DNA from 3 places in the Streptomyces sp. NPDC047886 genome. Region 1 is predicted to be linked to each of the others. Evidence: riboswitches for the same ligand, from Rfam matches in the RefSeq annotation. Region 1 holds a riboswitch; each other region holds the start of a gene.
What was found. Region 1 has a riboswitch for cyclic di-AMP ahead of ACGF5U_RS10115 (NlpC/P60 family protein). Riboswitches for the same ligand answer to the same signal wherever they lie in the genome.
Positions count from the first base shown of each region.

Region 2: linked by a shared signal. The riboswitch ahead of ACGF5U_RS29235 (C40 family peptidase) and the one ahead of ACGF5U_RS10115 (NlpC/P60 family protein) in region 1 are both predicted to bind cyclic di-AMP.
Region 3: linked by a shared signal. The riboswitch ahead of ACGF5U_RS23055 (transglycosylase family protein) and the one ahead of ACGF5U_RS10115 (NlpC/P60 family protein) in region 1 are both predicted to bind cyclic di-AMP.

Region 1 covers NZ_JBIDCF010000002.1:977,118-981,033, forward strand. Annotated here, with positions in the region: gene pcrA (DNA helicase PcrA) at 1-1,492, opposite strand, end outside; cyclic di-AMP (ydaO/yuaA leader) riboswitch at 1,693-1,867, shown strand; gene ACGF5U_RS10115 (NlpC/P60 family protein) at 1,866-3,077, shown strand; gene ACGF5U_RS10120 (hypothetical protein) at 3,428-3,781, opposite strand.
Region 2 covers NZ_JBIDCF010000012.1:139,048-142,963, forward strand. Annotated here, with positions in the region: gene ACGF5U_RS29225 (helix-turn-helix domain-containing protein) at 1-696, opposite strand, end outside; gene ACGF5U_RS29230 (ATP-binding protein) at 936-1,367, shown strand; gene ACGF5U_RS29235 (C40 family peptidase) at 1,664-2,146, opposite strand; cyclic di-AMP (ydaO/yuaA leader) riboswitch at 2,150-2,354, opposite strand; gene ACGF5U_RS29240 (hypothetical protein) at 2,646-2,972, opposite strand; gene ACGF5U_RS29245 (ABC transporter permease) at 3,046-3,916, opposite strand, start outside.
Region 3 covers NZ_JBIDCF010000007.1:39,971-43,886, forward strand. Annotated here, with positions in the region: gene ACGF5U_RS23045 (septum formation initiator family protein) at 1-22, opposite strand, end outside; gene eno (phosphopyruvate hydratase) at 139-1,434, opposite strand; gene ACGF5U_RS23055 (transglycosylase family protein) at 1,819-2,505, opposite strand; cyclic di-AMP (ydaO/yuaA leader) riboswitch at 2,509-2,699, opposite strand; gene ACGF5U_RS23060 (transglycosylase family protein) at 2,981-3,916, opposite strand, start outside.

The sequences.
Region 1 (3,916 bases):
CGTCGAGCATCGCCTCGGCGCGGTCGCCGATGCCGCGCTTGGGGACGTTGAGGATGCGGCGCAGCGGGACGTTGTCCTCGGGGTTGGCCAGCACGCGCAGGTACGCGAGCACGTCGCGCACCTCCTTGCGCTCGTAGAACCGGACACCGCCGACGACCTTGTAGGGCAGTCCGACCCGGATGAAGATCTCTTCGAAGACGCGGGACTGGGCGTTCGTGCGGTAGAAGACGGCGACGTCTCCGGCCTTCGCCTCGCCCGCGTCGGTCAGCCGGTCGATCTCGTCCGCGACGAACTGGGCCTCGTCGTGCTCCGTGTCGGCGACGTACCCGGTGATCTGCGCGCCGGCCCCCGCCTTGGTCCACAAGTTCTTGGGGCGGCGGCTCTCGTTGCGCTCGATGACGGCGTTGGCCGCGGACAGGATGGTCTGGGTGGAGCGGTAGTTCTGCTCCAGCAGGATCGTCGTCGCGTCCGGGTAGTCCTCCTCGAACTGGAGGATGTTGCGGATGGTCGCGCCGCGGAAGGCGTAGATCGACTGGTCCGCGTCGCCGACGACACACAGCTCGGCCGGGTCCAGGTCCTCGTAGCCGGTGCCGACCAGCTCCCGTACGAGGGTGTACTGCGCGTGGTTGGTGTCCTGGTACTCGTCCACCAGGACGTGCCGGAAGCGGCGGCGGTAGTGCTCGGCGACGTCCGGGAACGCCTGGAGCAGGTGCACCGTCGTCATGATGATGTCGTCGAAGTCCAGGGCGTTGGCCTCGCGCAGCCGCGCCTGGTACATCCGGTACGCCTCGGCCAGCGTCTTCTCGAAACCGTCGACGGCCTGGTCGGCGAAGGTCTCCTCGTCGATCAGCTCGTTCTTCAGGTTGGAGATCTTGGCGCTGAAGGACTTCGGCGGATACCGCTTCGGGTCGAGGTCCAGGTCACGGCAGACCAGCGCCATCAGACGCTTGGAGTCGGCTGCGTCGTAGATCGAGAACGACGAGGTGAAGCCGAGCTTCTTGGACTCGCGGCGCAGGATGCGGACGCAGGCGCTGTGGAACGTCATGACCCACATCGCGTTGGCGCGCGGGCCGACGAGCTGCTCGACGCGCTCCTTCATCTCGCCGGCGGCCTTGTTGGTGAAGGTGATCGCCAGTATCTGGCCGGGGTGGACGTGCCGGGTGCCCAGCAGGTGGGCGATGCGGTGCGTCAGGACCCGGGTCTTGCCCGAACCGGCGCCGGCCACGATGAGCAGGGGTGTGCCGGTGTGCACGACGGCGGCCCGCTGCTGTTCGTTGAGCCCCTCCAGCAGCGCGGCGGGGTCCACGGCGGGCCGTGCGGCGCCGTCGCGGTAGTACCCGTCCCTGGCCGGAGGCACGTCGAACTTCCCGCCGAAGAGGTCGTCCGGGATCTCGTCCACGGCCGGGCCCTCGTCCTCGGGTGGCGGCGGGTGCTCCTCCGAAGCGTGGTTCGAGAGGTCCGCCAGGAAGCTGTCGTCAAAGAGGCTGCTCATCGCTTAACGAGTCTAGGCGGCCCCACCGACAGCCCGGGCCGGAACCGGACGCCTCACGCTGCGCCACCCGACGGCGACCCGGCGCTAAGGTCACGGAAATGTATCGGGCATATCGAACATCATCCTTCACAGCACCGCCACAGGTTGGCTAGCGTGCTCGCCCAAGCGGCCCGTTCCCTCAGCGGCGACCCACGCCGGTCGGGCTGCCCACGCCGAATCCGGCCTGCCCTCAGGCTGTCCGGAACCGGGGAACCACCCGAGCACCACCGGGGTGAATCGGCCCGCGCCGCCGGAGCAGGCGCGGCGCGGCCGTAGGGCACCTTCCGTATCGCCCGAACCCGACAGCTAACCCGGTAGGCGTCGACGGAAGGAGATGCCGGCCTTGGCGTCGCATCGCAAGCCGCGCAGCCGCACGACCCGTACGATCCGCTCGCACTCCCCCGCCGTCGGGTTCACGACGGCGGCGCTCGCCTCGGTGACCCTGCTGTCCACGCAGAGCGCCGGTGCCGCCCCCACGGACCCGGGTGCCGACGCCAAGCCGTCGGTCGAGGAGGTCCAGCGCAAGGTCGACGACCTGTACCGGCAGGCCGGTACGGCGACCCAGCAGTACAACAAGGCCAAGGAGGCCACCGACCGCCAGCGGCGCGAGGTCGACGGCCTGCTGGACGGCGTCGCCCGGCGCGCCGACGCCCTGAACGATTCGCGGCGCGCCCTGGGCGGGTACGCGGCCGCGCAGTACCGCTCCGGCACGCTCAGCCCCACGGCGGCGCTGATCTTCGCGGACAGCCCCCAGTCGTACGTGGACCAGACGCAGCTGATGGAGCGGCTGACCGACCGGCAGCGCCAGGCGGTCACGGACTTCGAGCGGCAGCAGGCCGAGGCGTCGAAGAAGCGCGCCGAGGCCACCCGGAGCCTGGAGTCGCTCACCGCCTCGCAGGCCGCCCTGCGGAAGAGCAAGGAGACCGTGCAGCGGAAGCTGGGCGAGGCCCGCACGCTGCTGTCCCGGCTGACGGCCGAGGAGAAGGCCCGGCTGGCCGAGCTGGAGCGGCGCCGCGAGGCCGAGGCCCGCCGCCGGGCGGAGGAGAAGGCCGCCGCCGAGGCGGAGGCCGAGCGCCTGCGTCAGGAGGAGCAGCGGCGGCAGGCGGCGGACGCGGCGGCCCAGGAGCAGGCGCCGGAGCAGACCGGGGACGGGGACGCGCAGGAGCGGCAGCCGGTCGCGCCGGACGGCGACTACGCCGCCAAGGCCGAGAAGGTGCTCGCCTTCGCCCGGGCGCAGATCGGCAAGCCGTACGTGTGGGGGGCGACCGGCCCGAGCTCGTACGACTGCTCGGGGCTGACCCAGGCGGCGTGGCGGGCGGCGGGCGTCGAGCTGCCGCGTACGACGTGGGAGCAGGTGAAGGTGGGCCAGCGGGTCGCGACGGAGGATCTGCTCCCCGGTGACCTGGTCTTCTTCTACGACGACATCAGCCACGTCGGCATCTACATCGGCGGCGGCCGGATGATCCACGCCCCGAAGCCGGGCACGAACGTCCGCGAGGAGTCGATCTACTACATGCCGATCTACGGCAGCGTCCGCCCGGCCTGACCACCGGGCGCGGGGGCGGGTTGACCACCGGGCTCGGGGCGGGTTGACCGCCGGGCTCGGGGCGGGTTGACCGCCGGGCCGATCGCCGACCTGACCGCCGGGCCCGAGCCGGGCCGATGGCCGACCCGACCGCCGGGCCCGAGCCGGCCTGACGTCGGCCTGACGTCAGCCTGACCGCCGGGCTCGGGCCGGGCTCGGGCCGGGCTGACCGCCGGCCTGACCACCGAGCCGACTTCCGGCCCGACCACCCGGGGCTCGGGCTTATGCACCGGGCACGGCCTGGCCAGCGGGCGCGGCCTGGCCGCCCGGGCCGGCCTGGCCAGCGGGCTCGGGCCTGGCCACCGGGTGGATCAGGTCCAGAGCGTGGCGATGAAGATGTTGGCCATCGTGAGGCCGCCCACCGCGCCGAAGACGGCCTTGTCGACGTGCTCGTCGTCCCGCTTCACATAGACCAGGCCGAGGATCACCACGAGCACGGCGAGCTTGACGCCGATCTTGATGTTGTTCACGGTCGCGCCCTCGGCCTGGTTGAGGCCGACCAGGACCACGCCGGTGACCAGCATCGTCAGGGCGCCGTGCAGCATCGCCGGGACCATGCGCGCCGTGCCCGCGCCCATCGCCTTCATCTGGGTCAGGAAGCCGCCCAGGAGGGAGGCGATGCCGATGATGTGCAGCGCGACGAAGACATTGATGAGTACGTCCATGGGGCGGAGCCTAACCGGGGCCATAGCACCGGCCGTCGGCCAGGTCCGCCTCTTTCGCCACATCGGTCACAGCTGATCCGGAATGCAAGATTCCAGCGTTCCCGTCCGCAGAGGAACGCGATCCCGATCCCTCAC
Region 2 (3,916 bases), on a different contig from region 1:
CGGAAAGGAGAAGATAACGAAAGACCCGGAGAGTCCCACGTACCCGCCCGTCGCGAACGGCAGCACCTGCAGCCGCACATGGGGCAACCGCGCGGGCTCCAGCAGTGCGCGCAACTGCTCCCGCATCACCCCGGGCCCGCCCACCTGCCGCCGCAGCACCGCCTCGTCGACCACCGCTTCCAGCCGCAGCGGCCGCTCCCCGCGCAGCACCTCCTGGCGGGCGATCCGCACCCGCACCAGCGAGTCGACGGTCTGCGTCGGCAGCCCCTCCAGCGCCGCCCGGGTCACCGCCCGCGCGTACGCGGGTGTCTGCAGCAGGCCCGGCACGACGGACGTCTCCAGCGTCCGTGCCGCGCACGCCTGCGCCTCCAGGCTGATGAAGTCCCGGTACTGCTGCGGGATCACCCCCCGGTACGCGTGCCACCACCCCGTACGGCTGCCGTCCGCCGCCCCGGCCAGCGTCTCCAGCAGCGCCCGCAGCCGGAGGTCGTCGACCCCGTACGCGTCGAGCAGCCGGGTCACGTCGACGTGGGTGACGCCACTGGTCCCGGTCTCGATGCGGCTCACCTTCGACTGGTGCCAGCCCACGAGCCGGGCGGCCTCACGGCTGGTGAGCCCCGCGGCGAGACGCAACCCGCGCAACTCCTCGCCCAGCTTGCGCCGTCGTACCGCCGGCCCGTGCCGTGTGCCGCCCATGGCAGACTCCTCCCGACCCCCTCCCGTCCCGGGTCAACCCCTCAGTCTGCCCGCCGAATCCGTTCTCGCGTAGCAGAGTTCACCGCTTTGAGCGACAGATATATGCATATCTTGGTGGATCGCTCCCACCAGGCGCGACATAAGTGGCAGTCTGGCGGAAGCACAATCCGCGGCCGTTTCTCGTCACGCATCCGCGACATGTCGGAGTCCGGCCTCGGTGGGAAAGGGACAGCGTCGCCATGGCAGATCATCAGGAAGCATCCGTCACTCTGCCGAGCGATCCCGCCTCGGTCTCCGCCGCCCGCAGATACGTGGCGGACGTGCTCGCGGAATGGGGCCTCCCCGGCGGGACGGACATCGGCGACACGGTCCGGCTGATCGTCTCGGAGCTCGCCACCAATGCCGTCCAGCACACCTTCGGGCAGTCGCCCACCTTCACGGTGGACCTGCGCCTGGACCGCGAGGAGCGCCTGCGCATCGGCGTCACGGACAGCCATCCCCGCTGGCCCCAGCGGCTGCCCGCCGCCGTGCAACAGGACAACGGCCGGGGCATGGTGATCATCCGCTGGCTGACGGCGGAGTGCGGCGGCCGGCTCTCGGTCACCCCGACCGACGAGGGCGGCAAGACGGTGTGGATCGCCCTGCCCTGGAGCGTGCCCGTCCAGAGCTGACCGCCGACCCCCACGAGAGCGGTGCCGCCGCCCCGTTCCTCGGCGTCACCGCCGCCCCGTTCCTCGGCGTCACCGCCGCCCCGTTCCTCGGCGTCTCCGCCGCCCCGTTCCTCGGCGTCTCCGCCGCCCCGTTCCTCGGCGTCTCCGCCGCCCCGTTCCTCGGCGTCACCGGCGTGCCCGACTCGGTCCCGCCGTCCGCCCCGCCGCCCCGCTCTCGCGTGCGGTACAGGGGCTGTCGCCGGACATCGCGGACGAATGCCCCTGTACCGCCGTTCATGCCGAGCCCGGCCGGTGCGTCAGCGCACCCGCCCGTACGAGACCGACGAGGACCAGATGCGGTCCAGCTTCACCCACGAGCCGGTCTTGGGGGAGTGCCAGATCTTGTTGTTCCCGGCGTACATCCCCACGTGGTAGACGCCGCGGCCACCGTGGAAGAACACGAGGTCTCCCTTCTGGCGGCTGCCCGCCGAGATGCGCCGCGTCGAGTTGTACTGCTGCTGCGCGGTCCGGGGCAGCTTCTTGCCGGCCTTCTTGTACGAGTAGAGCGTCAGCCCGGAGCAGTCGAAGCGGTACGGCCCGGTCGCCCCGTACTGGTAGGGGGCGCCCCTCTTCGACGCGGCGACGTTCAGGGCCTTGTTGGCGTAGGCGGGCGCGGCGTTCGCCTCGGGAGCGGCGTCCGGCGCCAGCAGCGTGCCGCCGACGGCGGCGAGGGTCAGGGCCGATACGGCGCCCGCCCGGGACAGACGGGACAGAGACGGGACATGATTCTGCGCGTTCATGCGCAACCCTTCGTCAGCCGCCTGTGAAGGATGACCTGTCGGGTTCGGGCTTGACGAAGATGCCCGGCCGCCCGCGCGGCTTCACCCCAAGGGGGACCGGTCCGCTGGACGCGGTGGTCGCCCCGGCTTGCTCGGGTCCTCCACTCCTGCCGATCCACTCGTGTCGACCCGTCGTCCGGCCGGCGGCAGGATTCGGCGTCCGCCCGGACCGCCCCGCCGCGGTGGCGGGGGCTTGTCGTCGCCACGGATCTTTCCCGTCCGATCGCCGATTGCAGAGCGCGAACGACATGGTGTGACCCTGGTCACGACTGATCCGTTCGGGTGGACAAAATGGCTGTTCAGCCGGTTGGGCGAGGGCTGTTGATCCCGGTACCAGCGGCGGAGCAGGGTGCTCCGCCAAACGAGTACAGCGCCACCGCAACTCGCCCCGTACGAAATTCGTCCCTTTGCGTACGCCGTCCGGACGAGGGCCATGTGGTGCCCCACGACGCCAAACGGGTCACCCCGCGCGGTCCTGAGGCAGTGTCACCCTCCCGGTACGCCGCTCGCCGTCCAGCGCGCGCAGCGCACGCGCCAGGGTCCGCGCGTGCACCTCATGTCCGCCCCTGTCGTGCATCGACGTCACGGCGTCCCGCAGCGCGGACGCCCGTGCGACCAGCGCCTGCGCGGCGCGCAGCGCGCCATAGGTGTGCGTGGAGCGCGCCGGGTTGATCCGGCCGAGCAGGTCGACCACCGCGAGGTACGTGTCGATGAATTCACCCTCGGCGCGGGTAGGGCCCCAGTGCCCCAGGGCGGGTGCCGACGGTGACAAGACAGTCGACGGCATACGGAAAGGCCGCGTGTCCCCGTCCGCTACGGCGGGAACACGCGGCCGGCCTGTGCGCGGCGGGCTCCGGTGATCAGGCGGCCGGTGCCGGGGCCGTCTCCTCCCTGCGCGGCCCGGCGCCGACGACGGTGTCCGTCGCGGCGGCGCCGCCGCGACGGCGGGCCGCCACCAGGACCGCCAGGAGTCCGAGCCCGGCCCACGCCGCGAGTGTGAGCGCCGCCGTCCCGGACGCGGCGCCGTCGAAGTACGCGACCGACCGCAGCAGTGCGGTGCCCGCGCCGGGCGGCAGCACCTGGCCGAGCGCCCCCGCCGGCTCGGGGAGCAGCTGCGGGGCGCTCGCCGCACCGGAGAACGAGTTGCCGATCAGCACCATCAGGAAGGCGCCGAGTCCCAGCCCGGCCCGTCCCGCCAGCGCCCCGAGTCCCGCAACGGCCGCACCCGTCGCCAGCGCCGTCAGCGCGAGCGCCCCGGCCTCGATCCACCAGTCGCCCGCCAGCACCCCCAGCCAGCCGTGTACGAGCGCGACCGCCACTAGTCCGACCAGGGTGGAGGCACCGACCAGCGCCGTGGCGGCCCGCAGGCCACGCAGCCCGAGCAGGGTCACCACCGCTCCGGCCGCGACGCCCGCCAGCGACAGCGGCAGGACGCTCGCGGCGAACGCCCCGCCCCTGGGGTCGCCGGGCGGTGGGGTGACGACATCCGCGACGGGCACCGGCGTGCCGGCCGGGGCCGCGGCGGTCATGGCCTGCTGGAGCAGCTGGGCCACGGCGGGGCCGGCCGCCGACGCGGTGAGCAGGCGCGGCCCTTCGGGGCTCACCACGACGGCGCCGTATACGACCCGGTCCTGGATGGCGTCGCGGGCGGCGGCCTCGTCCTCGTACCCGTGGATCTCGAAGGCGCCGTCCTGCCGCCCCAGGCGCTCGGCGACCTGAGCCGTCGCGGCC
Region 3 (3,916 bases), on a different contig from region 1:
TCGAGAACCGGTCCCGCGCCATGTCTTCCGCCTCCCCTGTCCGGTGTCCGTACACGTACGACGTCCCCGGACACGGTACGGGACCGTGGCCGGGGACGTACGGAGGTGCGGGCCTGCAGCTGCCGGCCCTCGCCGGGATCAGTGGTCGGCGGGGCGGAACCTCGGGAACGCGCTGCGGCCGGCGTAGACGGCGGCGTCGTCGAGGATCTCCTCGATGCGCAGCAGCTGGTTGTACTTGGCGACGCGCTCGGAGCGGGCCGGGGCGCCGGTCTTGATCTGGCCGCAGTTGGTGGCGACGGCCAGGTCGGCGATGGTGACGTCCTCGGTCTCGCCGGAGCGGTGCGACATCATGCACTTGAAGCCGTTGCGCTGGGCCAGCTCGACGGCGTCGAGGGTCTCGGTCAGCGAACCGATCTGGTTCACCTTGACGAGCAGCGCGTTGGCGGCGCCCTCCTCGATGCCACGGGCCAGGCGCTCCGGGTTGGTGACGAACAGGTCGTCGCCGACGAGCTGCACCTTGGTGCCGAGCTTCTCGGTGATGACCTTCCAGCCCTCCCAGTCGTCCTCGAAGAGCGGGTCCTCGATGGAGACGAGCGGGTAGGAGGCGACGAGCTCCTCGTAGTACTCGGTCATCTCGGCGGCCGAGCGCGACTTGCCCTCGAACTCGTACGAGCCGTCCTTGTAGAACTCGGAGGCGGCGACGTCGAGGGCGAGCGCGATGTCCTTGCCCGGGACGTATCCGGCCTGCTTGACGGCCTCGAGGATGAGGTCGAGCGCGGCGCGGTTGGAGTCCAGGTTCGGGGCGAAGCCGCCCTCGTCGCCGAGGCCGGTGGACAGGCCCTTGTCCTTCAGGACCTTCTTGAGGGTGTGGTAGACCTCGGTGCCCCAGCGCAGCGCCTCGGAGAAGGACTCCGCGCCGACGGGCGCGATCATGAACTCCTGGATGTCCACGTTGGAGTCGGCGTGCGAGCCGCCGTTCAGGATGTTCATCATCGGCACCGGCAGCAGGTGCGCGTTCGGGCCGCCCAGGTAGCGGAAGAGCGGCAGGTCGGAGGCCTCGGAGGCGGCGTGCGCCACGGCGAGGGACACACCGAGGATGGCGTTGGCGCCGAGCGAGGACTTGTCCGGCGTCGCGTCCAGGTCGAACATCGCCTGGTCGATCAGCCGCTGCTCGGTGGCGTCGTAGCCGACGAGCTCCGGGCCGATCTGCTCGATGACGGCGAGGACGGCCTTCTCGACACCCTTGCCGAGGTAGCGGTTCTGGTCACCGTCGCGGAGCTCGAGGGCCTCGAACGCACCGGTGGAGGCACCGGACGGAACGGCAGCACGGCCGGTGCTGCCGTCGTCGAGGCCGACCTCGACCTCGACCGTGGGATTGCCTCGGGAGTCCAGGATTTCCCGGGCTACGACGACGTCGATGGACGGCACGAGCATCTCCTTCTGGGATGTGACGCGTGGAGTGCAGGGTCACTTTGGCCTTGCGGCAAGAGCCTAACCGCCTCAGGGCCCGCCGCCCGCGACCGCCCGCCTCCTGGGACGAAAAAGGGCCCAACGGCCAGCGTTCCGGGGCAAACGCCCACAAGGTTACTGCCGGGTAGCCCCGGGAACGGGTCGCGGTGGCGCGGCGACCCGGGGGGCGGCACGGCGGCGACCCGGGGGCGGCACGGCGCAGGCCGGGGCGTGCGGCGGGGTGGCCGGCGGCGCCGAGGTGCCGGACGGCCGACGACCCCGGACCGGCGCGTACGGGGTCGGGGGTGTCCCCGCACCCGCCCCGGCCGAAAAGCCGGGGGGGTGCGCCGGGCCGGGGTCGGCCTCGGATCAGGCGAGGTGGAGCTGCTGGCCGGGGTAGATGAGGTCGGCGTCCTCGACGATGTCCTTGTTCAGCTCGAACAGCTTCTGCCAGCCGCCCTTGACGCCCTCGGCCTCGGCGATCGAGGAGAGCGTGTCGCCGGCGACGACCTTGTACTCGCCGTCGCCCTTCTTGACCGTCTTGCCGGCCGGGGTCTTGACGGTCTTCGCCTCGGTCGTGGCCTTGGCGGGGCGCTCCTGGGCACGCGAGGCGCGCTCCGTGGACTTCTGCTCGGTCTGCTGCTTCGGCTGGGCCGGCTGCGCGGCGGCGCCGCCGTCGTACGCGGCGTTCGACAGGCCGACACCGCAGGACGGCCAGGCGCCCTTGCCCTGGCCCGCGAGGACCTTCTCGGCGATGGCTATCTGCTGGGACTTGGAGGCCTTGTCGGCGGTGGACGCGTAGGCGGTACCGCCGTAGGCCGCCCAGGTGGAGGCCGAGAACTGGAGGCCGCCGTAGTAGCCGTTGCCGGTGTTGATGGACCAGTTGCCACCGGACTCGCACTGCGCGACGCGGTCCCACTCGGCGGCGGTCGCGGCCGACGCGGACGTGGCGCCCATCAGCGGGGCGGCGACGGCGACACCGGTGACACCGGCGAACGCGGCGAACCGGGTGACCTTGGACGGGCGACGGTGCTTGCCCTTGCCGGAAATCAGCATGACGAATCTCCTCACCGACGCCTTCGAGGTGAGCTGTCGGGTTCGGGCCTGTGAGTTGCCCGGCCGCGCGATGTCGCGCGACTACACCCCAAGCCGGTTCCCGCCGTCGGGTGGGAGCGGTGATCCGCTCCCCCAACGGCCGGACCCGGCGCTAACCTTGGGTCCCCCGCTCCTGCCTACGGCGCTCGTAGCGACGACTGTTTCCGTCGGCCGGCGGCAGGATTCGGCGTACCGGTCGGACGGAGCCCGCGGTGGCGAGCGGAACGACGGTAAGCACAGAGCCCCGGCAAGTTCAAAGGGGGACATCAGGGTCATTCCCGCCCTACTTGCCTTCACTTTGCGGGCGTTTACGCAGGTGAGAGGCGGAGCGAGCCGAGGTCACGGGAGAGACACGCCAGTTGGAGCAAAGAGACTCATATCTCACTCGGACACAAGCGGACATACGCCCCGAACGCGCCCCTGAACTCCCCGCGAACTACCCCCGCTCCCCCGTCAGATCGAGGCTCTGGCCAGGGAGGATCAGATCCGGGTCGGCACCGACCGTCGAGCGGTTGGCGTCATAGAGGGCCGCCCAGCCGCCGGGGACCTCGTGCGCGTCGGCGATGGCCCAGAGGTTGTCGCCGGCGCGGACGGTGTACGTGCCGGCGGGACCGAGGCCGCTGGCGTCACGTGCCGATCCGTCACCTCGTGAGGTGTGTCGCCCGGATTCACGCTCGATGGACGAATTGTCACCTTCGATCGTTTCGTCCGTCACCTGGGCGCCCGGGCCGGCCGACGCCTCCTCCTTGGCGGGCTCGCCGCGGTGCTTGCCGGTGCCGGTGGAGGTGCCGTCCTGCTCGGCGCCGGGGGTCGCCTCGGGGGACGCGGAGGTCTCGGGGTCGACGATGCCGGGGACCCCGGTGGCGGAGCCGTCGACCCCGGCGCCGGTTCCTGCCCCGCCGGACGTTCCCCCCGTACCGCCCGAACCACCTGTACCGGATGAACCGGACCCTTCGGGCTTTACGGTCGTGTCGGAGGCGCCGGGGTCCGGGGACCCGGTGGAGCCGCCGGTCTCGTCCGGCGCGCCCGACCCGCTCGCGCCGTCCGCGCCGGAGCCGCCGGTCGAGGACGGCAGGCCGTCCGTCAGCCCGGCGATCGGGGCGCACGTCTCCCACGCCTTCGCGCCCCGGTCGGCGTACACCTTCTCGGCGATGGTGATCTGCTGGGCCCGGCTGGCGAGGTCGGCGCGCTGGGCGTAGGACAGACCGCCGTACGCCTCCCAGGTCTCCTGGGAGACCTGGAGTCCGCCGTAGAAGCCGTTGCCGTGGTCCGCGCTCCACATGCCGCCGGACTCGCACTCGGCGACCCGGTCCCACGTGGCGCCCTCGACGGCGGACGCGGTGCCCGCGCCGAGCAGCGGAAGAGCGATGGC